3 linked regions of the Ruficoccus amylovorans genome follow. The protein of the gene in region 1 interacts with the protein of each later gene in a pairwise test. Links are inferred from orthologs where the notes say so. Each region holds a gene or a part of one and is shown in the gene's direction. Other genes may lie near its edges. The genes, in order: dnaE, H5P28_RS05585 and rplL.

Region 1 (11,323 bases):
GAAGTTCATCGACTTTCTTTTCCCGCAGACGGTTACTCCCCCTGCGCCCGGCGCTTGAAACGCCCGCGCGAGCACGTATATTGTCCCGCACACTCATGAGTAAAAAGCAACCGGACGGCCCCGACACCGATTACCTGCAACAGGTTCTGCTCAGGCTTCTGGGCATTCACAGCCCCTCGGGCTATACCGACCCGATCGTGCGCGAGCTGTGCAACGAACTGGACGCGCTCGGACTACCCTACGAACTGACACGCCGGGGCGCGGTTCGCACCACCCTGCCCGGTCGGGCCTACAGCCCGGACCGCGCTATCGTCGGTCACGTCGATACGCTCGGGGCAATGGTCAAATCTCTCAAGGACAACGGCCGCGTTGGACTCGTGCCGGTCGGTACGTGGTCGGCACGCTTCGCTGAAGGGGCCCGGGTTTCGCTCTACACTGACAGCGGCATTCACCGCGGGACGATTCTCCCGCTGAAGGCCTCGGGGCATACCTTCAACGACGCCATCGACACCCAGCCCGGCGTCTGGGAAAACCTCGAACTTCGCATAGACGAAGATTTCGCCAGCCGTGAGGATTTGATCAAAGGCGGCGTGCAGGTCGGAGATTTCGTTGGGGTGGATTCGCAGGCCGAGCTTTTGCAGAACGGCTATCTCAACTCCCGTCACCTCGACGATAAGGCCGGCGTGGCAGCCATGCTCACGGCGGCCAAATACATCATGGACCACAAGATCGAGCTGCCCGTCGAGTGCCACCTGCTCTTCACCATCTCCGAGGAGGTCGGTTCGGGCGCGTCCGCCGTGCTCCACGGGGACGTGGCCGAAATGGTCTCCATCGACAACGGCACCGTCGCTCCCGGCCAGAACTCCAGCGAACACGGCGTGACCATGGCCATGGCCGACTCGACCGGCCCCTTCGACTACCACCTGACGCATCACCTGCTCAACCTGTGCGCCAAAAACACCATCCCGCACCAGCGCGATGTTTTCAAATACTACCGCTGCGACAGCTCCTCGGCGCTGGAGGCGGGCAACGACATCCGCACCGCGCTTGTCACCTTCGGGGTTGACGCCTCGCACGGCTACGAGCGCACGCACCTGGACGCGCTCACCAGCGTCACCCGGCTCATCATCGCGTACTGCCAGACGCATCTGGTTTACCAGAAGCAGCGCTCGCAACTCGGCTCGCTCAAAACCTTCCCACAGGTGCGCAAGACTGATGTGCCTTTGACTCAGCTTGAGCAGACCGAGTCTCAGGCTCAGATCCCGCCCTCCGCGCCGGAACAAAAACCGCAGGCATCCTCCAAGTCCCCACGGAAAAAATAAGCGTATACTCTGCCAAGAAAATCGCCGTCTGGACTAGCCTTTTCCGTCTCATGTGATAATTAATAACCATGATGCAGTACGCGAAACTGGCCGGAATCAGTGCGCTCATCGTGGCGGTCGTGCTCGGGTTTATCCTGCTGGGCCGCGATGACGACGAGCAGCAAATCCACCGCCGTCTCGACAAGCTGGAGCAGCTTGGCTCCAAGCCCGCCAACGAAACCCAGTTGCAGAGCCTGGGAGCGGCCAGGCAGATCGCGGACTTTTTCACCGAGGATGCCGAGGTCCGGCTCATCCCGCAGCTTTCCCGCACGACTGATCGCAAAGAACTGACCGGGGCGATGGCTGGCATCCGCACCCGGGTCAGCAGCTCGGACGTCAGCCTGGGCAACCGCACGGTCAATGTCTCCGAGGACGGGCAGCGAGCCTCTGTTCTGCTCACTGCCACGGCCACCGTCGTTATCGGGGGCGACAGTGAGCGCCACAAGGACCGCTATCTCATCGAGTGGCAAAAGGTGGACGGCGACTGGCTCATCTCCCGCGTCCAGCCCGCCAACGACTGAGCTCCAGCATTCACTCGCGGCATGGACACACTGTGTCAGGCCGACGTAACAATGTAATACGGCAGGCTTCCTGTATCCGTCGGCAACTACATCCTTAGCGCGTGTCCGCGCTGATCAACCGGACCTGCGTAAAAACCGTGGCATAAACGAAACGCGGCACTGTTCATCGTATTTTTTGCTCATCTTCTCCACGTTTTTCTTGGGCGCTGACTTGAGAGTCTTGTGATTTCTGGCTATATTCTCAGCGAACCCTCAAGGCGTTTGCGCGTCTCACCCCCTGCAACGCAAGGTCCCGCTATGAACTTACTCCGTTGGCTACCCTGGCGCTATTTTCTCCGGCGTGCCACCACCCGGCACGGCTTCCTCGATCCGTTCGCTTTCATGGCGCGGCTCAGGCAATTTTCACAACCCTCCGAGGTGCAGGAGCCGATGGAGTTGCTCCGGGCCGGAGCCGCCTTCCACGCGCGCGGACTCATCAACACCAAGGTCATCCAGAACAACCTCGACTGGATCTGGCCCTACTGGATCGCGCGGCAGTTCAACCCGCGCGACGTGTCCTTCATCCCGCGTGCGTTTTCCTTCAGCCACATCAACCTCACCCACCGCAACTGGACCGCGGTCGGCCTGCCGGGCGAGGAGGCGCTGGCGCTGGTCGATCCGCGCGGACTCGTCACGCCTTTTCACGACGGCTGGTCCATCGACCACTGGTTTGTGGCCGACGACGGGCGGCGCGTCCTACCTGCCTACACCGCCGAGGCCGAGCAAGTCCTGCTCATGGGCGACCAGCATCAGGTGCTGACCGAGGTAAACACCGCCGTCGCCCGGCTCTCGCTCAACACCGGGATCACCCGCAAGGCCGGGCACCCCACCCTGCTCACTCAGGCGGGCTTGCGCGCCGAAGCCGACGGTTGGCTGGTCGTGGCCATCCGCCCGAGCAACCCCGAGGGCGTGCGCTTCGTCGATGAGATTGCCCGCGAGGGCAGCACTTTTACCGTCAATGAAAACCACCGACTCCACCTGGAGCATCCGCCGGAGCGCGTCGTCATGTCGGACTACCACCGGGGCGATGTCGGCCGGGCGCTGGCCGATCCGCACCGGCTCGACACAGCGCAGACCTGCCCCGCGGGGCTGGCCTCGGCGGCGGCGGCCTGGCGCGTCCGCGCCCACGAGGTTTTCACCACCTCCTACCAGATCCCGCTCGAAGCCACCGAACACCGCCGCACGGTTGCCTTCCCGAACTGGGAGAGCTTCAATCGCCAACGCACGAAGCTGGAGATCCCGGACACACGGATGCGGGAGGTTTTTGAAAGTTCGCAACACACACTCGCACTACTGGCCGAGCCGGAGATCGTTCCCGGCCCTTACACTTACCGGCGGTTCTGGTTCCGCGACGCCTGCCTGATGGCCAACGCCTTTCTCGGCAACAACGACGCGGAAACCGTCCGGCGCACGCTGGCCACCTTCACCGACCGGCAGCGGCACGACGGCTACTTCCACTCACAGGAGGGCGAATGGGACTCCAACGGACAGGTTTTGTGGATCGTGGACCGCTGGGAACAACTCACCGGCCAACAGCTCGATGCCCCGGACCACAAGTCCCTGCTCAACGCGGCCCGCTGGATCGTGCGTAAGCGCAAGTCTTCCGACTCGAAGCACCCCGGCCTGTTTCCGGCAGGCTTCAGCGCCGAGCACCTCGGGCCGAATGACTACTACTACTGGGACGACTTCTGGGGCATTGCCGGGCTGCGCTGCGCTGCCGCGATTTTCGCCCGACGCGGCGAGAACGCATTGGCCGATGAGTTCCGGCGTGAAGCCACCGCATTTGAAAAGGACCTGCGGGCCAATATCGAAGCCCTCCCCGAGCGCCGCACTCACGGCGGCATACCCGCCTCACCGCACCGGAGGATGGACTCAGGAGCGGTCGGCTCGATGGTGGTCGATTACCCGCTGGAGCAGACCTTTCTGCCCGACGAGCGCATCACGCGCACCGCCAACTGGCTCTGGCAGCACTGCTTCCTGGAGGATGCGTTCTTTCAGGACATGATCCACTCCGGCCTCAACATCTACCTCTCGCTGGCGCTGGCCCAGACCTTCCTGCGCCGGGGCGACGAGCGCTGCCGCCGCATCGTCAAGGCCTGCACGCGCCTCGCCTCCCCCACCGGCAAGTGGCCCGAAGCGGTCCACCCACGCACGCTCGGCGGCTGCATGGGCGACGGCGAGCATGGCTGGGCCGCCGCCGAATGGTGCGAAATGATGCGCGCGCTCTTTATCCGTGAGAGCGAGGACGGACTCATTCTGGGCGAAGGGCTTTTCCCTGAATGGTTTGAGGCCGACGAGCCGATGGCCTACGGACCCACACTGACACGTTTCGGCCCGGTCACGCTCGAACTGGAACCGCTCGACGGCCAATGGCAGCTCCGCATCCTCGGAGAGTGGCGCGACAAGGCCCCGCGCCTGCAAGTGCGGATTCCGGGATTCACCGGGCAGGACTTGCCGGGCGGGACCAAAGCGCTCATATTGTCGCGCAATTACACCAGCCCAACGGGGCAAACTTCGCCCGCCCAAACCGCTCGCTAAACGCCCTCCCCCTCAACACCGCCACCGATGAAAATCGCCATGTTCACCAACACCTACCCGCCGCATGTCGGCGGGGTCGCCCGCTCGGTCTCCACGCAGGTCGAGTGGCTCCAGGCCCACGGGCACGAGACGCTCGTCATCGCCCCGGAGTTTCCGGACATCCCCGAGGGAGAGGAGCCCGGCGTCCTGCGCGTGCCGGCTATCCAGAATTTCAACGGCTCTGACTTCTCGGTGCGGCTGCCGCTGGGGCTGGACGCCGTAAACCGGATCGAAGCCTTTGCACCCGACATAGTGCACTCGCATCACCCCTTCCTGATGGGCGACTCAGCCCTGCGTATCGCCTATCAGGAGGGCCGTCCGCTGATCTTTACCCATCACACGCGCTATGAGGACTACGCGCACTACATCCTCGAGGACTCCGACGCCCTCAAGGCGCTGGCCCGGGAAATCGCGCTCAACTACTCCAGCCTCGCGGACCTCGTGGTCGCCCCCAGCGCGAGCATCGAGCAGATGCTGCTGGAGCGCGAACTCAAGCAGCCCATCCGTGTCATCCCCACCGGGATCGACCCGGAGCGCTTCCGCCCCGCCGAGCCGCAGGCCGTGCGCGAACGCCTGGGCATCCCCGCCGATGCCTTCACCCTCGGGCACGTGGGGCGGCTCGCCCCGGAGAAAAACCTTCCCTACCTGATGGAAGCGGTGACCGCCTTTTTAAGGAAAAACGAGAGCTGCCACTTCCTCGTCGTCGGCTACGGCCCTGAGGAGGAAAAAATGCGCGCCAGCGCCGAAAAAGCCGGAATCGGCCCGCGCTGCCATTTCGCCGGGAAGCTGGAAGGGCAGGACTTGGCCGACGCCTACCACGCGTTGGACCTGTTTGTTTTTTCCTCCAAGTCCGAGACTCAGGGCATGGTACTGGCCGAAGCCATGACCTGCGGCAAGCCGGTCGTCGCCCTCGACGCACCCGGCGCGCGTGAAGTCGTCCGCGACGGTTCCAATGGCCGTCTGCTCGCCGGTGACGCCAGCCCCGAGCAGTTCGCCGAGGCCGCCGACGAGCTTTACCAACGCCTCCGCAACGGCTCGCCGGAGGACAGAAACGCCCTCGAAGCCAGTCTGCGAGAGACCGCCGAGGCCTTCTCACTCGACGCCTGCATGGGCCGCATGTGCGAACTGTACGCGGAGGCCATAGCGGACTACGGCAGCGCTGGAACGCTTAGCGGCTGGGAGAAATTCCTCGGTCGCTGCGAGGCTGAATGGCGGCTGGCCCTCGAAAAAGCCGCTTCCGCCGGAGCCGCGATCTGGTCCTGAGCCGATAGAAGTTCCTCGCTATTTTCGCCTCGCTGGTCTTCTCTGTTAATCATGTCAGCAAGTGAGAGCCAGCAGCGCGGGTGCCTGTTTGTCGCTACCGGCAAGGACGCCTTCCTGCGGGAGGCGATCTACAACGCCCGGCAGGTCAGCAAATACATGCCGGGCCTGCCCATCGCCCTGTGCACCGAGTTGACCACCGAGCGGCCCAAGCCCTTTTCCACCCTCATTCACCTTGAGGACGGCACGGCCAACGCGCACAAGCTCAAGGCCCGCAGCCTGTTGCTCAGCCCCTTCGAGCAGACGCTCTTTCTCGACACCGACGCCTTTGTACAGGCCCCGCTCTGGGAGCTGTTCTCGCTGCTGGAGGAGGCGGATATATGCATCGCCAAGGACTGCGATGTGGACTGGAACCAGAGTTGGGAGTTAAAATCGCTCAGCGGGGGCGCGCACTACAATACCGGCGTCTTCGCCTACCGCCGTTCTCCGGCCTGCGAGGCCTTCCTGAAGCTCCTGCAAGACCTCATCTGCGAGCATGATGATGCCGACATGTGGGCCGGGCACTTCGGCGATCAGCATTTTTTCAACCACATCCTGGAGTCCGGGCGACCGGAGGCCACGGCCTTGCGCCTGACCCCGATCCCCAATACCGTCTATAATGTCCGCCCCTGGATGGAGGATGAAATGCGCCGGCAGGGATTGCTCGGGCAGGCGAAAATCCTCCACATGCGCACCGCGATGACCGGGCCATTGACCGCGAAGAAATGCCTCCCCCGCCTGAAAACCAAACTCGCCCTGCGCACCCGCCTGAAGCGTCTGCTTGGCCGGGGCCCTGCTTGAGAAATTTTTCCGGGGGTCAGCTGCCCCGGTCCCGAGACTGACAGATTGCTGCTCCAACGGCCCCAACCGGACACCGAAAAAACCCGGCCCACCAGGGACCGGGTTCAAACTCTCAACCGGACTGGCCGGTAGAACTGATAAAAAGCTTACTGATTCTCGTAGCGCTGGCGCAGCATGTTGCTGAACGCCGAAGCCTTGTTCTTGCGGCGCTTCACCTCCGAGGGCTTCTCGAAATAGCGGTTGGCACGGACGTCGCGGATGATACCTTCGCGGTCCAGCTTCTTCTTGAGGCGGCGGAGAGCCTTCTCCATGGTCTCGCCTTTGCGGATTCTGACTTCTACGGGCATGTGGATTGATTAAAATTCGTTTTCGGGAAAAGCGGAGATAAAGACCCTTTCGCACCGGGGCGTCAAGGTTTTTATCACACCTAATTTACCCGATTTGCCATTCTCCTCCTCCCGGTGCGAATAACCCGGCGAACAACTTCTGTTGACCGGGGCTTGAAAAGCGGTGGGAGGCGGAGGTAAAGTGGCGGTTTCCCCGTAGAAAAGCGAGCCGCATGTGCAAAGATAAAGAATTCGTCCATCTCCACGTCCACACCGACTACAGCCTGCTCGACGGGTGCAGCCGCGTTGACCGCCTGTGCCAGCGGGCCGAGGAGCTGGGCATGAAGGCCCTTTCCATCACCGACCACGGGGTGCTTTTCGGGCTGGCGAGCTTCTTCAAACAGGCCAAGAAATACGGCATCAAGCCCCTGCTGGGCTGCGAAATCTACCTCGTTTACGACGACCACCTCGGCGCTACCAACGAAGAGCGCGCCAAACAGAAAAGCTACCACATGGGCCTGCTGGCCCGGAATTTCCAGGGTTACCAGAACCTGACCCGCCTCGTCTCCAAGGGGCACACGGAGGGGTTTTACCGTAACCCGCGCGTCAGCCTGACCGATCTCTACAACCACCGCGAGGGGCTGATCGCGTTCAGCGGGTGCCTGGCGGCGGTCATCCCGCAGTTTCTCATGGCCGGGGACTACGAGTCGGCCCGCCAGGCGTGCGGGAAGTTCGTGGACATGTTCGGGAAGGAGTTTTTCATCATCGAGCTGATGGACCACGGGCTCAAGGAGCAGCAGGCCATCATCCCCGACCTGCTCAAGCTCGCCACTGAGTTCGACCTCAAAGTCGTGTGCACCAACGACGTGCACTACGTCAACGCCTCCGACCACCAGCCACACGATTCGCTGCTGTGCATCCAGACCGGCTCGCGCCTCTCTGAGGAAAATCGCCTGCGCTACGGTTCGCAGCAGTTTTACCTGAAAAGCCGGGAAGAAATGGAGCGCGTCTTCAAGGAACGCCCCGACTCGCTCACCAATACCACCGCCGTGGCCGAGATGTGCGACGTGAAGCTGCCCTTCGGCGAGGACCACTACCCGGTTTACGAGAAGCCCGCCGAACTCAGCTACCAGCCCGACCCGGCGAACTTCGACCGCGTGCTCGACATCTACGTCGAGCGCAAGAACACCGTTCTCACCCGCGAGGGCAAGGAAACCATCGCGCTCGACGAGGATGCGCGGGAAAAATTCCGCAGCAACGGCCTCTACCTTTTCCACCTGTGCAAGCAGGGTCTTCAGGAGCGCTACGGCGTGAACTACGACGAGGTCCACCAACTGGAGGAACTGGGCAAACAGCTCGACGGCGACGCCGACAAGCACGCCGAGGCGCTCAAGCTTTGCGACCAACTCGACTACGAGCTGGCCATCATCACGGGCACCGGCTTCGTGGACTACTTCCTCATCGTGTGGGACTTTATCAAGTGGGCGCGCGACCGGGGCATCCCGGTCGGACCGGGCCGCGGTTCGGGCGCCGGCTGCATGGTCGCCTACGTGTTAAAAATCACCGACATCGACCCCTTCCGCTTCGGCCTGCTCTTCGAGCGCATGCTCAACCTGGAGCGCGTCTCGCCGCCGGACTTTGACGTGGACTTCTGCATGCGCCGCCGCGACGACGTGGTCAACTACGTGCGCGACAAGTACGGCCGTGACCGCGTGGCCAACATCATCACCTTCGGCACCTTCGGGGCCAAGATGATCGTGCGCGACCTGGCCCGCATCAACGACCTGACCTTCGCCGAGGGCGACAAGCTGGCCAAGATGATCCCGGACGAGCTGAACATCTCCCTCGACGACGCCGTGGCCAAGTCCGGCGAACTCCAGAGCGAGATCAAGCACAACCCCATCGCCAAGCGCATCATCGAGGAGGGCAAGGTGATCGAGGGCATGACCCGCAACACCGGCAAGCACGCCTGCGGGGTCATCATCGCCGACCAGCCGATCACGAACCTGATCCCCGTCACCCTGCAGGAAGGCGACCTCACCACGCAGTACCCCAAGGGCCCCAGCGAGGACCTCGGCCTACTCAAGATGGACTTCCTCGGCCTGAAGACCCTGACCGTCATTTCCGACGCCCAGGAGAACGTCCGCCAGTTGCCCGGCCAGGAGGACTTTGACATCGAAAAGGTCAGCCTGGAGGACCCGGCCACCTTCCAGCTTCTGAAGGACGCCAAGACCGTCGGCGTCTTCCAGCTTGAGTCCGGCGGGATGCAGGCGCTTTGCCGCCAGCTTGAGACCAGCAGCATCGACGAGATTGTGGCGCTTATCGCCCTCTACCGTCCCGGCCCGATGCAGTTTATCCCGCAGTACATCAAGGGCAAAAAAGATCCCTCGACCATGCAGGTCCCCCACCCGCTCCTCAAGGAACTGGTCGAGGAAACCTACGGTGTGCTCGTCTATCAGGAGCAGGTCATGCAGTCCGCGCAGATCATCGCCGGGTACACGCTCGGTGGCGCCGACATTCTCCGGCGCGCCATGGGCAAAAAGATCAAGGAGGTCATGGATGCCCAGAAGGAAATCTTCATCACCGGCGCGAAGGAGACCAACAACATCGACCGTCGCAAGGCCGAGGAAATTTTCGCCATTCTGGAGAAGTTCGCGCAGTACGGTTTCAACAAATCGCACTCCGCCGCCTATGCCATGCTCAGCTACCGCACGGCTTACCTGAAGGCGAACTTCCCGTGCCAGTTCATGGCCGCCGTGCTCTCCTCCGAGCTGGGTAACGCGGACAAGGTTTCCCACTTCATCGAGGAGTGCGAAAACCTCAACATCGAGGTGCTCGGCCCCGACATCAACGAGTCGCGTCTCATGTTCACCCCGGTCAAGGACGAGCACAAGGGCGACGAGGCCGCCTGGAGCATCCGCTTCGGCCTGGCCGCGATCAAAGGCGTGGGCGACGCCGCCGCCCGCATCATCCTGGCCGAACGCGACAAAAACGGCCCCTTCACCGATTTCCACGACTTTATCACCCGCACCGCCGATGCCGCCGTCAACCGCCGCGTGGTCGAGTGTCTGGTCAAGACCGGAGCCTTCGACTACTGCGGCGTGGACCGCGGGCACCTGCTCGCCGCCGTCGAGCAGGTCATCAACGAGGTGGCCGACCTCGCCCGTGACCGCGAGGCCGGCCAGGCCAACATGTTTGACATGCTCATGGACGACAGCGACGGCGCGGACGATTCCGGTCCCGGCCACAGTGCCATCCGCACCGACGGCCCGCCCATGCCCATGGCCGAAAAACTCCAGTACGAAAAGGAACTGCTGGGCTTCTACGTCTCCGGGCACCCGATGAACGAGTTCCACGGCCTCGACGACATTATCAACAACCTCATCCCCGGCGAGGACCTCAAGCTGTGCGACCGCCAGAGCTTCCGCCTCTGCGGCGTGGCGCTCAACATCAACAAGCGCCTCACCCGTAAGGACAACCGCCCGTGGGCCTTTTTCACCCTGGCCACCCGTAAGGCCTACTACCAGATCAACGCCTTCCCGGACGCCTTTGAAAAGTACGCGCAGAACCTGGCCGAAGACGGCAAGATCGTGCTCGTCGAGGGCGAGATCCGCTACGACGAGGAGCGCGGCGAGACCCGGCTCAACGCCAACTACATCGGAGCCATGTCCGCCGAATCCGCCGCCGCCTACGTCACCGCCGCCACCCTTTACACCGGCACCGAAGACGCTCCGCTGGCCGACCTCGCCCGCTTTCTGCGCGAACTGGTGGATACCAACGAGAGCGGCGGCACGAAGCTGCGGCTGGCTGTCATGGTCAACGAAGACGAGGCGCTCTACTTCGAGAGCCCCGACTACGTAGCCTGTAAGCTCGTGCCCCAGCTTTACGAGAAGCTCAAAAAGCACCCCGCCGTCCGCCGCATCGAGCTCGACTCCCGCCCCCTCCGCGAGCCCGAACGCCCCAAGTGGGAACGCTCCAAAAAATAGTGCGTGGCCGCACGGGACGTTGAGGGGCTGCGCCCCTACGGAGCCAGAAAGGCTCCTGTGCGTGGCCGCATGGGACGTTGAGGGGCTTCGCCCCTACGCCGCCAAAAAGGCGGCTACCCCGGAGCGTGGCTGTACTGGGCCATGAAGGCCGTCACCCCCTATGCGGCAAAAGGCCGAATGGCTAAATGATTAATTGGTTAATTGTTATTTCCTACGTTCCGCATCCAACAATTAGCAATTGGCCATTTAGCCATTATGGCTACAGTATTTTTAAAACACTCTAAAAGCCCCCCAAGGGCACTTCGGTTAACCTCCCATCGGCGATGATTGTACGCCATTGAGGTGAGAGACTTTTGGTTTTGTGCTGCGTGCGAAGTTTCCTTGCGCAAAACCTGAAGTGCTCTCGTCTCGCT
Region 2 (10,324 bases), 200 kb from region 1 along the record:
GATCATGAGCAACAGCGCACCCGGGCAAGTGGAAACGTCGGCCCCCGTTTCCCGGGCCTCCTCGCCCTTCCACATCATGACCAAGCCGATGGGGCCGCTGTGCAACCTCGATTGCCAGTACTGCTTTTATCTGGAAAAGGAGGGACTGTTTCCGAGTAACGAGCGGTTCAAGATGAACCCGGAACTGCTCGAAACCTATATCCGCGACTACATCGCGGCCCAGCCCGGCCAGAGCGTGTCCTTCGCCTGGCAGGGGGGGGAGCCGACGCTGGCCGGGGTGGATTTTTTCCGCAAGGTGGTCGAACTCCAGCGCAAGTACGCCGCCGGGCGGCAGATCGAGAACGCCCTCCAGACCAATGGCACTCTGCTCAACGACGAGTGGTGCCGCTTCCTGGCCGGGGAGGGCTTTCTGGTCGGGATCAGTATCGACGGCCCCGAGCGGCTGCACGACGCCGGGCGCGTCGATAAGCGCGGCCAGTCCAGCTATCGCCAGGTGATCCGGGGGATCGAGCTGGCGCGTAAGCACAAGGTCGAGTTCAACACCCTGACCGTGGTCAGCAGCTCCAACGTGGGCGAACCGCTGGAGGTGTACAAATTCCTGCGCAACATCGGCTCGAACTACCTCCAGTTCATCCCGCTGGTGGAGCGCGCCGCCGACGAGGCTTCGGCCAAGCTCGGGCTTAGCCTGGGGCTGCCGCCGGACTTCGACAACCCGCCCGCCCCGCACCAGCCCATTGTGACGAAGTGGACCGTCGATTCGCGGGCCTGGGGGCAGTTTTTGTGCAAGATATTCGACCGCTGGGTCACGCGCGATGTCGGGCGCACCTTCGTGCAGCAGTTCGATGTGGCGCTGGGCAAGTGGCTCGGCATGCCGGGCGGAACCTGCGTTTTTTCCGAAACCTGCGGCAAGGCTTTCGCCCTCGAACACAACGGCGACCTCTACGCCTGCGACCACTACGTGTACCCCCGTTACAAGCTGGGCAACATCCTCAACCAGTCCATCGCCGAGCTGGCCGACAGTGCGGCGGCGCGCAAGTTCGGCAACGACAAGCGCGACAAGCTTACGCGCTACTGCCGGGAGTGCGAGGTGCGCTTCGCCTGCAACGGTGACTGCCCCAAGCACCGCTTCACCTTCACGCCGGAGGGGGAGTTCGGGCTTAGCCACCTGTGCGCGGGCTACAAGCTGTTTTTCCACCACATCGACCCGGCCATGAAACTGATGGCCGACCTCTACCGCAACCGTCGCCCGTCCTCGGACATCATGGCCATCCTCAAGCGTCAGCCCGGCCTCTTGAAAAAAGCCTGAGACGGGCGAGTGGGGGCGGGGGAAATCTTCGCCCTCGAAGTCACGCGAAGGGGCGCGAAGCTTTTTTAATTGTCCAGTGCGGCCACGCACCGCGGGTGCGGGCTGCGCAAGCCCGCAATTATTATTCCCTGGGAAAACACGAAAAAGGCGCTCCCGAAGCTGGGAGCGCCTTGTCGCAAAGAGCGTAAGAACCCGGCGGGTTTTTGACCCGCTGCCGGGGTGTCCCGTTAGCTGTTGGCCGGGGTGGTGACGTCGGCGGGCTTGGGATCGGCCTGATAGACGTGCACGTCGCGCTGCGGGAACGGAATCGAGATGCCTTCCTCGTCGAAGCGGAGCTTGATGGTCATTTGCAGGCGGAAGAAGGTCGGCCAGTAGTCCGAGCTGTTAACCCAGGGGCGCACGGCGAAGTTCACGCTGCTGTCGGCCATTTCGAGCACACCGACGGTGTAGGAGGGATCCTTGAGCACGCATTCGTCGTTGTTGAGGATGTCCTCCAGCACGGCTTTGACCTTGCGCAGGTCATCGTCGTAGCCACAGCCGACCACGAGGTCCATGCGGCGGGTGTCGTGAGAGGAGAAGTTCGTGATCGGCCCGCTGGTGATCTGGCCGTTGGGCACGACGATCTTCTTGTTGTCGGGCGTCTTGAACTGGGTCTCGAAAATGCTCAGGTCAACCACCGTGCCGCTGATTCCTGCGGCCTGGATGAAGTCACCGATGCGGAAGGGCTTGAAGACCAGAATCATGATCCCGGCGGCGAAGTTGCCCAGGGAGTCCTTCAGGGCGAAGCCAATGGCCACGGTACAGGCGCCGACAATGGCGACGGCCGAGGTCGTGTTGATGCCGACTTTCTCGAGCGCGGCGATGACGACGAGGGCCAGCAGAATGAAATAGAGCACATTTCCACCGAAGGAGACCACGGCGGCCTCGACCTTGCGGGCAGTCAGCACCTTGCGGAATATCTTGGTGATGAATTTGGCCAGGATGCGACCGACAATCAGGATGATGATGGCGTAGAGGGCCGGGAAGGCGTAGGTCTCCACCAAGTGAATGATAGTGTTGGTTTCTTCCATAGGTAATCTAATAGTCTCGTTAGTAGCTTGAATGTCCAGAGCCGCTTTTTTTGCTCGGACCGGTGTGAAATCGGCGCTTAAATTGAATGCTTTATATGAAAACGTCCAGCATCTCCCTGCGCGTCGCCGATTTTCTCAAGCAATACCCTCCGTTTGAATTTCTGAGCCTGCAGGACCTGGTTCATCTGGCCGGATCGGGCCGCGTGAAGTTCCACGAGGAAGGCGAGCATGTCTTCGACGAGGGAGAGCCGAGAAACCGCCACTTCTACGTGATCCAGCAGGGGACGGTCAACCTCTATACCCGCTCGCCCAAGGGCGGCGAGGAACTGGTGGATGTGCGCGTCGAAGGCGACCTGCTGGGGATTTTCTGGCTCATGGGTGAGCAGCCCTACCGCTACACCGCCATCACCGCCAGCGACACCTTGCTGTACGCGTTACCCTTCGAAGATTTTCTGCCGCTCGTCGCCCGTTACCCTGCTGCCACGCGCTACCTGGTGGACTATTTTTCTGAACTCCCCGCCGGCAAAGGCGAGGACTCCGGCAACGAGGCCGGGCAGGAGCAGCGTCTATGGCTCCAGAAAAGCGGCGTTCACCATACCTTTGAGTCCGATGGTTATCTGACCTGTTCGCCCGGCGAGAAAGTCCGCGAGGTCGCCCTGAAGCTTTCCGCTCATCACCAGCAGGCGGCGATTGTCACCAGCGCCGAAGCGCTTCCGCTGGGCATCGTGACTGAGGCTGACTTGTGCCGCCGCGTCGCCACGGGCGAGATTTCGCCCGAAGCCCCGGTCGAGACGCTGATGACTTCGCCCGTGCGCACGGTCGGCCCTGACCTCAACGCCGGGGAACTCCTCCTGCGCATGCTCCGCTACCGGCTGCGTCACTTGTGTGTGACCCGCGACGGCACACCCGATTCCCCCGTCATGGGGCTGGTTTCCGAGCGCGAACTCCAGCTCAACTACGGTCGCCTGCCCAACGCCCTCGGCCGCCAGATCCTGGCCGCTTCGGATGTCCGCGCGCTCTCGCGCCTGCGCGACCGCGCGGACGAGCTTTTGTTGGAGTACCTGGAGAATGAGGCCGACATGGGCTTCCTGATCGACTTTGTGGCCGAGATCGACGGGCTCGTGCTCAACCGCGCCCTGCAAATGGGCGAACAGCACCTGCTCGACCGCGGGCTGGAAAAGCCGGACGTCGGCTTCTGCTGGCTGGCCATGCACAGCGAGGGCCGCAAGGAGCGGCTGATCCGGTCGGCGCAGCGGACGGCGCTCGTCTATGAAGACCCGCCGGTGGAGATCAGCCGCTACTGTCGCCGCTGGTTCCTGCACCTGGCCGAGGAGGTGAGCCATATCCTGGTCGGGTGCGGCTTCCCCTTCGATACCAACGGCCGACTCGCCAGCAATACCGAATGGTGCCAGCCCCTGACCACCTGGAAGGCGTATTTCAGCCGGTGGATTCACGAGCCGATTGAGAGCAACATCGTTTCGCTGACCTCGCTCTTTGACCTGCGCGCGGTCGGGGGCAAGAAAGAGCTGGCCGACGCCCTCAGCAGCCACATTCGGGCCGAGATCAAGGAGAGCCCGAACTTCATCCCGCTCCTGGCCAACGACGCTATGGCAAACCTGCCTCCGGTCACGATTTTCCGTGATTCGGTCATGGACAAGGCGGGCATCCTCTGGAGCTGTATCGACACCAAGATGCACGCGCTCTACCCGCTGGTGGACGTGGGCCGGGTCTTCGCGCTGGAGTACGAGCAGGAGGACTGCACCAGCACGATTGAGCGCTTTACCCGCATGGCGGACCTCCTGCCGGACGAGCGCGAGCTGTTCCGCGCCGCCGCCGACGCCGCCCGGGCCAGTCTCGCCTTGCAATCGCTCATCGGACACCGCCGGGGCGACAACGGCCAGTTTATCCGCCCGCATGAGTTGACGAAATCCGACCAGGAGCACCTGAAAGGCGTTTTTCGCACGATTGTTCGCCTGTTGGACTTCGCGGCGGCACACTTTAAGCTCAACGGAGAGGGAAAACGATGAACTTATTTGGCGACAGCGACGACATCCAGCTCTACCACGAGTCTTTCGAACAGACCTGGAGCGACTCCGATCCGATGGACCATGTGCGCTTCGTCGTGCTCGACACCGAGACAACCGGCCTCAATGCCCGCAAGGACGGCATTGTGAGTATTGGCGCGGTCGCCGTGCGTCGGGGGCAGATCATGCTGGAGGACCAGTACGAGGCTATGATCAAGTTTGCCTACAACACCTCGGCGGTGGTCGTGCACGGAGTCACGCGCGAAGTGGCGCAGGAGGACGGGCTGGAGGAACCGGTTGCGCTGCGGGAGTTTTTGGCTTACCTGCGCGACGGGGTTATCGTCGGGCACCACATCGGCTTTGACGTGGAAATCCTGGGCGAGCGTTGCTGGCAGCGTTTCGGCCTGAAACTTCAGAACCGCTGGATTGATACCATGGAGCTGACCCTCCGGCTGGAGGACCTGGGGGCGTTTCCGGAAGAGGAGCACTTGAAGAAAGACTTCAGCCTCGACGGGCTGTGCCGACGCTTCGGGGTCAAGCCGCACGACCGCCACACTGCTCCCGGTGACGCCTTTATTACGGCGCAGATTTTCCTGAAACTTTTGCGCCTCGCCCGGCGTTATAATATCCAGACGCTGGCCGAACTGAGCGAACGCTGGCAGCCCCCCGAGGAACGCACCTGAGCGTAGCGTATCTGCCGGGAGGGCTAAACCGGAGGCTTCGCGATGGGAAAGCGGCGTGGGTAACTCCCCTCCGATAAGGCTTCCCATGAATAAACTTCTTTTTCGGCGCGTGCTCAACCTGCTGCTGTGGTTGAGCATCTGTTTCATGGCCGGTAGCGGCCTTCTTCTGAAGTGGAAATTTCCCCACGGCCAGGGGCGTGGCTCGGGTCGTCTCTACGAGTTGCTCGGCCTCGACAAACACGAATGGGGTCAAGTGCACACCTGGGTGGGGATCGCCTTCGCGCTGCTCGTACTGGCTCACCTTTACCTCGCCTGGCCCTGGCTCAAAAGCGCGGCAGCGGGTCGCAAGCGCCTCTGGGCGGTCTTCGCCGGGCTCGCCCTCGGGCTGGCTATTCCCGTCGGGTTGATGCTCGCGCCCGTTCGGGAAAATACGCTGGCGGCGAAAGACTCCGTGCTGACTGGCTCGCCGGAACAAAGCCCGCCGGAGCCGGGCTATGGACAAGGGCAGGGACCGGGCAAGGGATACCGCTGGCGGCAGCAGTAGCGCTGCCGCGGGCGTGTTGCGCGTTTCAATGACCGCCGCCCGCGTACAAAATGTTACAAGAACGATTGCAGCCGTGATGGCTAAATAGGCAAGATAGTTAATTGTTGGCTTCCCGGTTCAACATCCAGACATTAACAATCAGCCATTTTAACCATTTAGCCATTCATCGTTCCGGTATGAACACGGTTTATTCATGGGGACACGAGCGCCGCTACAACGACGCTTCGAGCGCGTTTCGGCAACACTTCGCCGGGCGGGTGCAGAAGGTCTCGGTGGACGGCGGCTTCACCTGCCCAAACCGGGACGGCAAGCTCGCCCGCACCGGCTGCGCCTACTGCAACAACGCCACTTTCAACCCCGACTACTGCCGGGAAGAGGGGAGCATCGCCGCGCAACTGCGGGAGGGGATGGTTGTCTTTTCCCGTAACCGCAAAAGCCTGCCGTCGGTTTTTCTGGCCTATTTTCAGGCCTACTCCAACACCTACGCGCCGCTCGAAGTCCTGAAGGCGCGCTACGAGGAGGCGCTGAGCGTGCCGGGCATAAACGGGCTGGTGCTGGGGACACGACCGGACTGCGTGACGCCGGAGATCCTCGATTACCTGGCCGAACTTTCGCAGCGCTGCTACGTGATGGTCGAGTACGGGGTTGAGTCGGTCAAGGACGAGACCCTGCGGCGCATCAACCGGGGGCACAGCTTTGCGGAAGCCCGACTCGCCATCGGTGAAACCGCCCAGCGCGGCATCGCCTGCGGGGCGCATCTGATGCTTGGGCTGCCGGGCGAGGACCGCGCCGACTGGCTCGAACAGGCGCGGGTAATTTCAGAGCTGCCCATCGATCACCTCAAGTTGCACCAGCTCCAGATCGTGCACGGCACGCAGATGGCGAACGAGTACCGCGAGCACCCGGAGCGTTTTCCGCTGTTTACACCGGAGGAGTACCTGGAACTTGTGGTCGATTATCTCGAACGCCTTTCGCCGCAGATCGTGGTGGAGCGTTTTACCAGCGAGTCGCCCCCCGCCTTGCTTATTGCGCCGCAGTGGGGGGAGCTCCGCAATTACCAGTTTACCCACCGGGTCGAAAAACGCCTGCGTGACCGTGCGACCTGGCAGGGGAGGCTTTTTCAGGAAGTCTCGCCACAGGCCTGAGCACCTCAGACACCGGGAAAGGTGAACGAGGAGGGCCGCGGAGTGCTTGTGGCGGGGGCCTGAGTTTCACACGGGTATCGCAGGTGCCGAAGATAATGACGATTATGACGATTTGAAATTGTTTAGGTAAGATAATCTTATATTAATCTTTCATTGAATAAGTAAATTGACCCCGTGATGGGTATTGAAATTGAATCTCAACATCGAAAGTTGGCGAGGGCAATTTACCGTTCTGGTAGCTGCTATTGCCTGGAATTCGATCCACAGACCTCGACGTGTTGGATGAGAATGAAAGCATGAGACATGGACTCAGTTTCGGGCTCAATCACGCAGGCAGGCGAGAGTGAAGACAGATTTCTTCCCAAAAGCTTTAATCCATCGCTGACAGACTATGAACGCTATCAATCAGGTGCTTTTTTTATCACTGGCGGTCGCCGCCACCGGGGTCTATGCCCAGACTGAGGTTTTTGAAGGGATCGACCGAGAGGCCGAAACCCAGGCCCGCGAAGCGGCTGTTGTTGGCAGCGGTGAAACACCCCAGTTGCACGCTTTCGCCAATATCGGCTATGAGTCGATGTATGTCACCTCGGGGATGCAGGGCGCATACGCCTCGCTCCAGCCGAATATCGAGTTCGAGTACTACGGTTTTTACGCCGGAATATGGGCGAACCTTCCGCTGGATTCCAACCCCGGCGGCAATTACGCCACCGACCCTTTTTCGGATGAGTATGATATCTATGCCGGGTACGGGATGGGCTTCCTCGACGACTTGCTGACGGCTTCGCTCGGGGCGACGTATTACTACTACCCGGACGATGCCGCCGACCCCGGCCACACCTGGGAGCTGAACTTCGCGGTGGAGGCCGATGTGCTCCTGAGCCCCGGTTTCGAGGTCAACTATGACCTCAACCTCAACCAGCTCGAACTGGTCGTCGTCAGCAGCTACGACTACGACCTGAGCACCTATACGGTGGACGGACTGGGCCTGGCCGCAGGCGCGGCCTTCGGTTATCTTCAGAATCAGACCGACCAGTTTTCGTACTTTTACGTGGAACTGGCCGTGGACCTGACCTACGTGTACAACGATAATTTCTCCCTCTACGCGGGGCCCCGCTTTTCCACCAATGACGCCGGGGACCACAACATCGGGGAACGCGAAACCAACTTCTGGTGGGGCGTCGGCGCTACCTTCCAGTTCTAGGGACTGGGCATTGTATTGAGATTATCAATACAATGCCAGCGGTCGGGCGTTGGCTGATCCTGATGTGCCGGGGAGGCGTGCCGCTCAGGCCATGCGGACGATATTGTCCGGGGTGACCGGGACGAGCGCGGGTTCTCCGGCCAGGTAGCGATGACACTCTTCGCGGGCCATGTCCCCCAGCCGGTGGCATTCGCGACCGGCCGAGCCGGCGATATGCGGGGTGAGAAAGACGTTGGGCAGCGTGAGCAGAGGAGTCGTGCAGTAGGCGGTTTCGTCGGTGATGACATCGAGAACAGCGAAAATATCGGGCCGGTTTTTCAGGACACGGACAAGGGCGTTCTCATCGACAATAGCCCCGCGGGAGGTGTTGATAAAGGTGGCATTGCGGGGCATGAGCTGGAGCAGCTCGCCGGTAATCATGCCTTCGGTTTCGGGCAGTTTGGGCGCGTGGAGAGAGACGACATCGCACCCGGAAAAAAGCGCTTCGAGCGTCGGCACCCGGCGCACGGACAACTCCTGAAAAAGCGATTCGCTGGCAAAGGGATCGTAGGCGACGACATCCAGCTCGAACTGCGATAGCCGCTGGCAGATCAGCCGTCCGATGGCTCCCAGCGAGATGATGCCGACGCGCGAGCCGGTGTAAACGCCGGAGACTTCCTGGCTGGCGTGATCTATGCGGCCTTGGCGCAGTGCGTAGTTTTTGGTCCAGGCGCGCTTGAGGGCAAAGACGATGCTGGCCATCGTGTACTCGGCCACCGGGATCGCGTTGGCGGTGTAGGCGCTGGTCAGGCGGATGTTACGCTCCCAGAAGGCGTCTGTGACGAAGTATCGGACGGTGCCGGCCCCGTAGAAAAAGGCTTTCAATGAGGGTAGGGCGTGGAGCAGTTCGGCGTTCAGGACCGGGGCATTCCAGCCCGAGAAAATGATTTCTACGTCCTGATAGTATTCGGGATTTTTCAGGATTTCCTCCGCCGTGTGGACCCGCCCGTCGTTTTCGGTTATGTCGCAGATTTCAGCGATAGCCGATTCGCTGTAGACCACGCTCAGGAACTCTTCCTTAAGCAGAAAAATGGATTTCGGTTTCTTCATTATTCGTGTAAAAAGGCCTACTCCCGAGCCTTACTGCTGTAAAGCATCATGGCGTGCATTAATATGTATGACTGAATTATAGGACGCATTGCCTCGGTAATTGGGGCCATGACCACGTACAAGCCGGTAGTTTCGCCGTCGCCCATGAGATTTTTTAGTTGTCCATAAGCAAGGCTCCCAGCCTGAGTGGCCGGGCTTTTGCGCTTTCAACTCGTATGAGAGGCGTTATGGTACGGTTCCATGAAGCTATCCCCATATGTGTGTGCCCTTGTCCTTTCCCTGTGCCCGGCTATGGTTTTCGCCCTGCCAGCCAGCCAGCGGAACGGTGCGAAGTTCGTTAAGAAAGCCGAGCAGATTGAAGGCTCGTGGGTATCGACGGACCTCTCAGGCGATGCGATCTGGCTGGTAGTCGATACCGTGGGGGTCGTCTTCAGCGATGACGGAAGATTCAAGGCGACGGCGGTGCTCGAGGGCGGCAGTCGCAAGAGCCTGGCTGGCCCCTACCACCTGGACCTCGGCAAGGTCCGTCTTGAGCCCAAGGGGTGGGGCACGCAGATCTGCACGTACTCGATCGACGGGGGCGTGCTGACGCTCTACAACGAGGCGCACGGCATCACCGCGAAGTTCAAACGTGGCGAGCTTCCGGCCCCGCAGCCCCGGCAATCCGCGCCCACTGGCGGTATGCCTGGAATGGGGTTTTGATCGGTCTGAGTGGGGGAGAGCCTGTCGGAGCGGTCATTTTTTGGACGCCCGCGGCCTGTGGCCTTGGAAAAGAGCCGATTTTTTGCTTTCGCCCGGGCGCGAACTCTGCCAATGTCTCCTGTTTTTATGCGCCACACGATCTCAGCATTGGTTGAAAACAAGTTCGGTGTTCTTGCCCGCGTGGCGGGTATGTTCAGCGGACGCGGGTTCAACATCGACACGCTCAATGTCGGGCCGACCCACGACCCGCTCCTTTCGCGCATAACGATCACGGTAGTAGCCGAGGCGGAAGGGACGCTGGACCAGGCCATCAAGCAGCTCGACAAGCTGGTCAACGTCATCGAGGTGACACACTTCAGCGAGCGCACCTCGTTCGTGGCCCGCGAGCTGGTCATGCTCAAGATCGACGCCGGTCGCGAGACCCGCTCGGAGATCATTGAAATCGTTGATATTTTCCGCGCCAAGGTTGTGGATGTCTCGACCGATTCGATCATCATCGAGTGTACCGGCAACGAGAACAAGATCCGCGCCTTCCTGGAGCTGATCACGCCCTTTGGCAT
Region 3 (5,377 bases), on another replicon or contig:
GAGCTCCTCGAGCTCGTCGAAATGGAAATCCGCGATCTGCTTTCCAAGTACGACTACGACGGTGACAACATCACCATCGTTCGTGGTTCCGCCACCGCCGCCCTCGAAGGCAAGCCCGGCGGTGCCGAAGCCATCGGCAAGCTCATGGATGCCATCGACAAGGACATCGCCGAGCCCGAGCGCGACATCGACAAGCCTTTCCTCATGTCCGTCGAAGACGTCTTCTCCATCACCGGTCGCGGTACCGTGGCCACCGGCCGTATCGAACGCGGCGTGGTCAAGGTTGGTGAAGAAGTCGAGATCGTCGGTCTCGCCGACACCCAGAAGACCACCGTCACGGGTGTGGAAATGTTCCGCAAGCTGCTCGACCAGGGCCAGGCCGGTGACAACGTCGGCCTTCTCCTGCGTGGCATCGAAAAGGACAAGATCCAGCGCGGCCAGGTCATCGCCAAGCCGAACACGATCAAGCCGCACGCCAAGGCCCAGGCTGAAATCTACGTCCTGACCAAGGACGAAGGTGGCCGCCACACGCCGTTCTTCACCAATTACCGTCCGCAGTTCTTCTTCGGTACCGCCGACGTGACCGGCGTCGTCTCCCTCCCCGAGGGCGTCGAAATGGTCATGCCGGGCGACAACCTTACCATCAACCTCGAGCTGCAGAAGGCCGTCGCGATGGAAGAAGGCAAGCGCTTCGCCATCCGCGAAGGTGGCCGCACCATCGGTGCCGGTCGCGTGACCAAGATTGTGCAGTAAGGGCGCACCCGCGTCTGAGCTTTTTCGCCGGGGGCCCTTGGAAAAGGGTTCCCGGCTTCTTCATTAACAGAAAGACAGGCAACTTTTTGCGTAGGGCGGTAGTTCAATTGGTAGAGCAGCGGTCTCCAAAACCGCAAGTTGGGGGTTCGAATCCCTCCCGCCCTGCCACTTACGCAAAGACACGTTTGAATGTTTAAGAGTTTCGGGCCGAAGGGTCTGGTGTCATCACGGCAGAGACAACGGCGTCCCGGAACTTTCAAACTTTCAAACCTTCAAACTTCCCATCACTCTAATGGCCAATCCTTTTAACAAAATCCGCCTCTTTTTCCAGGAGACCCGTATCGAGGTCTTTAAGAAGGCTGTTTGGCCCAATTTCAAGGAATTGAAGGAGATGACCGCCGTTGTCATCATCGCCGTCTGCCTCCTTGGCGTGTACATCGCCGTGGTTGACTTCGCGAACTTCAACTTTGTCGCCTTCTTCAGCGACCTCGTCCGCGGCAACAGCTAAGCCCCGCACCTTTACCCCCTAGACGCCCATGACCAGCACCCATTCACTTGCCGGTTTGCACTGGTACGCCGTTCACACCCTCTCCAACATGGAGGGAAAGGTTAAGCGCTACCTCGACAAGTTCATCGAAGTCGAGGAAATGGGGGATTACATTGAGGAGGTTCTCATGCCGACCGAGGTTGTCACCGAGGTCAAGAACGGCAAGAAGAGCCAGAAGACCCGCAAGCTGTATCCCGGCTACCTGTACATCCGCATGCGCATGTACGACGAGTACGGCAAGCTGCTGCACAAGCCCTGGTACTTCGTCAAGAGCATCCAGGGGGTAATCGGGTTCCTCGGCGGCGAAGACGACCGCCCCACGCCGCTCAAGCAGAGCGAGGTCAACACCATCCTCGACCAGGTCAAGGCGGCCGAAGGGGTCGAGAAGCCCAAGGTCGTTTACGAAGTGGGCGAAGAGGTCAAAATCACCGACGGTCCGTTCCTCAACCTCATCGGCAAGATCGACGAAGTCGATCCGGAGCGCGGCCGCCTCAAAGTTTCCGTTTCCATCTTTGGCCGGTTCACCCCGGTCGATCTGGAATACTGGCAAGTCGAACGAGCGGAAGAGTCTTAAATCAAGACGGCTCGCTAACACCGCATACATACCATGGCTAAAAAAGTAGTAGGAACCGTACGCTTACAGCTGCCCGCTGGTGCGGCCAACCCGGCGCCGCCGGTTGGTCCGGCCCTCGGCTCGGCAGGGGTCAACATCATGGCCTTCTGTAAGGAATTCAACGCCAAGACCAAGGGCGAAGCCGGCATGATCCTGCCGGTCGTCATCACCGTTTACGCGGACCGGTCTTTTACCTTCATCACGAAGAGCCCGCCCGCTCCCGTCCTGCTGAAGAAGGCCGCCGGCATCGCCAAGGCCTCCGGCACCCCCAACAAGGAAAAAGTTGGCAAGGTGACCCGCAAGCAGATCCTGGAGATCGTCGAAATCAAAAAGGCCGACCTCAACGCGACCGACCCCGCCCATGCCGCGCGCATGATCGAGGGGACCGCCCGCTCGATGGGGATCGAAGTCATTGACTAACCTGTAAGGAGGACATGATGAGCAAAGTCAGCAAACGCATGCAATCCGCGCAGAGTGCCGGAAATCTCAAGGCCGCGCATGGTCTTCAGGATGCCATTGAGCTCCTGCAGAAAATGCCCGCCGCCAAGTTCGACGAGACCGTGGAAATTTACGCCCGCCTCGCCGTCAACCCGAAGCAGTCCGACCAGATGGTCCGCGGCACCGTTTCCCTGCCCAATGGCAGCGGTAAGAAGGTGACCGTCGCCGTCTTCACCGAAAACGCCCAGGCCGCTCTCGACGCCGGTGCCGAATACGCCGGTATGGACGACCTGATCGCCAAGGTCAGTGAAGGCTGGATGGACTTCGACGTCGCCCTGGCCACTCCTTCTGCCATGAAGGAAGTGCGCAAAATCGCTCGTGTGCTCGGCCCGCGCGGCCTCATGCCGAACCCGAAGTCCGGCACCGTGACCGACGACATCGCCACTGGCATTCAGGAAGTCAAGGCCGGTCGCGTCGAGTACAAGATGGACAAGACCGCCAACCTCGCCGTTGTCGTTGGCAAGCGCTCCTTCAGCGCCCAGCAGCTGCTCGAAAACGCCACCACGGCGCTCGACTGCATCGCCAAGGCCCGTCCGGAGTCGTTCAAGGGCGGCGCGTTCATCAAGAGCATCACCATCAGCTCGACCATGAGCCCCGGCGTCAAGATCGACACGAAAACCCTCAGCCTCAACTAAGCGCCATGAGACCCGAAAAACAGTTTCTCGTCGATGAGGTGAACACTCACCTCGACAAGTCGGAGTACGTCTTCCTGACGGACTTCAGCCGACTGAACGTGGAAGACACGGCCCAGCTTCGCGGCCTCCTGGCTGCCAAGGACGCCGAGTTCCACGTCGTCAAAAACAACATCTTCAAGGTCGCTTCCCGTGCCCGCGAACTGCCGGTGGACGAGTCCGTCCTCAACGGCCAGACCGCGATCGTGGTTGGCGGGCCGAACCCCTCCGAGGTCGCCAAGGTCCTCTTCAAGTTCTTCAAGGACAAGGAGAAGGTCGATATCAAGACTGGTATCCTCGGGGACAAGGCCCTCACCCGCGACGACGTCGAAGCCCTTTCCAAGCTCCCGAGCCTGGAAGCCCTCCGCAGCCAGCTGCTCGGCCTGTTCACGCAGCCCGGTACTCAGATGGTGCGCGTGCTGATTGCCGGTCCGCAGGACTTTGTCAATGTCCTGCAGGCCAAGGTCCGCGCCGAAGGAGGCGAAGCTTAAGCCAAACCTTTCCATTCCGGAAAACAAACCCAATAAAAGATACAAGAGTATCCAAAGAACAGAGCAGGGAGGCGCGCCTCTTAAAAAATCACCTGTCATTCAAGGAAACATCATGAGCGACATCACCAAGGATCAAGTCATCGAATGGCTCTCGGGCCAGTCCGTTCTCGAAATCGCCGGCCTCGTCAAGGACCTGGAAGAAAAGTGGGGCGTCAGCGCCGCTGCTCCGGTTGCCGTTGCTGCTGGCCCCGTGGCCGCTGAAGCGGCTGCTCCCGCCGAGGAAAAGACCGAATTCGACGTTATTCTGAAGGCTGCCGGCGGCAACAAGATCGCCGTCATTAAGGAAGTCCGCGGCATCACCGGCCTGGGCCTCAAGGAAGCCAAGGAACTGGTCGAAGGTGCTCCCAAGCCGATCAAGGAAGGCGTCTCCAAGGAAGAGGCTGCTGATCTTGAAAAGAAGCTCAAGGACGCCGGCGCCGAAGTCGAAGTTAAGTAAATTCCGTTTATCGAAGATAACGAAATTGCTAGCCAAGCTTTTTAATCCGTGGAAAAGCGGGCCCGCCAGTGGCGGGTCCGCTCTCTGCGTTTTTACAACATCCCATTAAACGCTGATCTTCCCCGAGGCTGTCCAGGCGTGAAAGGGCAGGGTAGTCCCGGCGGCGATGAGCACGTCACCGACACACAACAAGCATCCAGGCAGAACCATGATTGACCGTAAAAACTTCGGCAAACTCAAGGAGGTTATCAGCCCTCCCAATCTGATCGAAAACCAGATCGTTTCGTTCCAGGAATTTCTCCAACTGGACACGCCTGCCAGCCAACGCAAGCCCATCGGCCTCGAAGCCGTCTTTCGCGAAGTCTTCCCGATCCAGAGCTATGACGAGCGTTGCGCGCTGGAGTATGTTTCCTACAACGCCGTGCCCTCCAAGATGACGGAGATGCAGGCCATCCGCGAAGGGGTGACCTATTCGGTCTCGCTCTACGTGAAGCTGCGCCTGCGCGAAGAGGATGTCATCAAAGACGAAGAAATTTACATGGGTGAGCTGCCCATGGTGACCGAGCGCGGCTCGTTCATCATCAACGGCGCCGAGCGCGTCATCGTCTCCCAGTTGCACCGTTCGCCGGGCATCTGCTTCGAGGAGGCCGCCCACACTTCGGGCAAGATGCTGCACTCCTTCCGCATCATCCCCGACCGCGGCACCTGGCTCGAAGTGCAGTTCGACCAGAACGACCTGCTCTACGTTTACCTGGACCGCCGCCGTCGCCGCCGCAAGTTCCTCATCACGACGCTCCTGCGCGCGATGGGCTACAGCACGGACTTCGACATCCTCAACCTTTTCTACACCCTCGAAGACCTCGACATCAAGAAGGCGCTCAAGATGGAGGACGTCTCCCGCCTGGTGCTCGTCGAGGACATCGTGGACGCCGAGCGTGGCGTCGTGTTGGCGCGCTCCTTCGAGCCGCTGACCAAGACCATCATCCGCGCCTTCGAAAAGGCCGGGCTGAACGAGGTCAAGGTCATCGACACGACGGTTGACGACGGTGCCATCATCCGCTCGCTCAAGAAGGACCCGACCCGCAACGAGGAGGAAGCCCTTCGCGACATTTACAAGCGCCTCCGCCCCGGCGAGCCGCCGACGGTGGCCAACGCCAAGGCCCTCCTGAAGCGCCTGTTCCAGGACCCGAAGCGCTACGACCTCGGCCGCGTCGGTCGCTACAAGATCAACCAGAAGCTCCACCTGAGCACCGATCTGGAAGAGCGCACGATCAACGTCGAGGACATCACGGAAGCCACCCGCTACCT

What was found.
Region 2: the proteins of dnaE (region 1) and H5P28_RS05585 interact in binary tests that used the Escherichia coli proteins (3 or more experiments, as listed by UniProt). The link is inferred for Ruficoccus amylovorans from one-to-one orthologs.
Region 3: the proteins of dnaE (region 1) and rplL interact in binary tests that used the Escherichia coli proteins (3 or more experiments, as listed by UniProt). The link is inferred for Ruficoccus amylovorans from one-to-one orthologs.

Annotation. Positions count from the first base shown.
Region 1 is NZ_JACHVB010000014.1:73,965-85,287, reverse strand. The notes cover bases 6,770-11,110. They hold dnaE (DNA polymerase III subunit alpha), read left to right. Parts: upstream 6,770-7,157; coding sequence 7,158-10,910; downstream 10,911-11,110. Other genes in these bases: rpsU (30S ribosomal protein S21), read right to left, coding at 6,770-6,945. In the rest of the region: ngg (N-acetylglutaminylglutamine synthetase), read left to right, coding at 1-58; H5P28_RS04895 (osmoprotectant NAGGN system M42 family peptidase), read left to right, coding at 96-1,322; H5P28_RS04890 (nuclear transport factor 2 family protein), read left to right, coding at 1,391-1,882; H5P28_RS04885 (hypothetical protein), read left to right, coding at 2,180-4,459; H5P28_RS04880 (glycosyltransferase), read left to right, coding at 4,487-5,761; H5P28_RS04875 (glycosyltransferase family protein), read left to right, coding at 5,813-6,598; more of rpsU, read right to left, coding at 6,745-6,769. UniProt on the Escherichia coli protein: DNA polymerase III is a complex, multichain enzyme responsible for most of the replicative synthesis in bacteria. This DNA polymerase also exhibits 3' to 5' exonuclease activity. The alpha chain is the DNA polymerase catalytic subunit.
Region 2 is NZ_JACHVB010000014.1:271,331-281,654, forward strand. Bases 3,242-6,241 are described here. They hold H5P28_RS05585 (3'-5' exonuclease), read left to right. Parts: upstream 3,242-4,399; coding sequence 4,400-5,083; downstream 5,084-6,241. Other genes in these bases: H5P28_RS05580 (DUF294 nucleotidyltransferase-like domain-containing protein), read left to right, coding at 3,242-4,403; H5P28_RS05590 (DUF4405 domain-containing protein), read left to right, coding at 5,169-5,627; mnmL (tRNA modification radical SAM protein MnmL/YtqA), read left to right, coding at 5,804-6,241. Outside these bases: H5P28_RS05570 (anaerobic sulfatase maturase), read left to right, coding at 5-1,306; H5P28_RS05575 (mechanosensitive ion channel family protein), read right to left, coding at 1,534-2,376; more of H5P28_RS05580, read left to right, coding at 2,472-3,241; more of mnmL, read left to right, coding at 6,242-6,772; H5P28_RS05600 (TorF family putative porin), read left to right, coding at 7,164-7,973; H5P28_RS05605 (hydroxyacid dehydrogenase), read right to left, coding at 8,058-9,062; H5P28_RS05610 (hypothetical protein), read left to right, coding at 9,303-9,764; ilvN (acetolactate synthase small subunit), read left to right, coding at 9,891-10,324. UniProt on the Escherichia coli protein: DNA polymerase III is a complex, multichain enzyme responsible for most of the replicative synthesis in bacteria. The epsilon subunit contain the editing function and is a proofreading 3'-5' exonuclease.
Region 3 is NZ_JACHVB010000013.1:75,424-80,800, reverse strand. Bases 2,432-5,377 are described here. They hold rplL (50S ribosomal protein L7/L12), read left to right. Parts: upstream 2,432-3,685; coding sequence 3,686-4,069; downstream 4,070-5,377. Other genes in these bases: rpoB (DNA-directed RNA polymerase subunit beta), read left to right, coding at 4,278-5,377; rplJ (50S ribosomal protein L10), read left to right, coding at 3,052-3,573; rplA (50S ribosomal protein L1), read left to right, coding at 2,432-3,046. Also shown: tuf (elongation factor Tu), read left to right, coding at 1-753; preprotein translocase subunit SecE, read left to right, coding at 1,046-1,261; transcription termination/antitermination protein NusG, read left to right, coding at 1,290-1,874; rplK (50S ribosomal protein L11), read left to right, coding at 1,908-2,333; more of rplA, read left to right, coding at 2,348-2,431. UniProt on the Escherichia coli protein: The binding site for several of the GTPase factors involved in protein synthesis (IF-2, EF-Tu, EF-G and RF3). Is thus essential for accurate translation.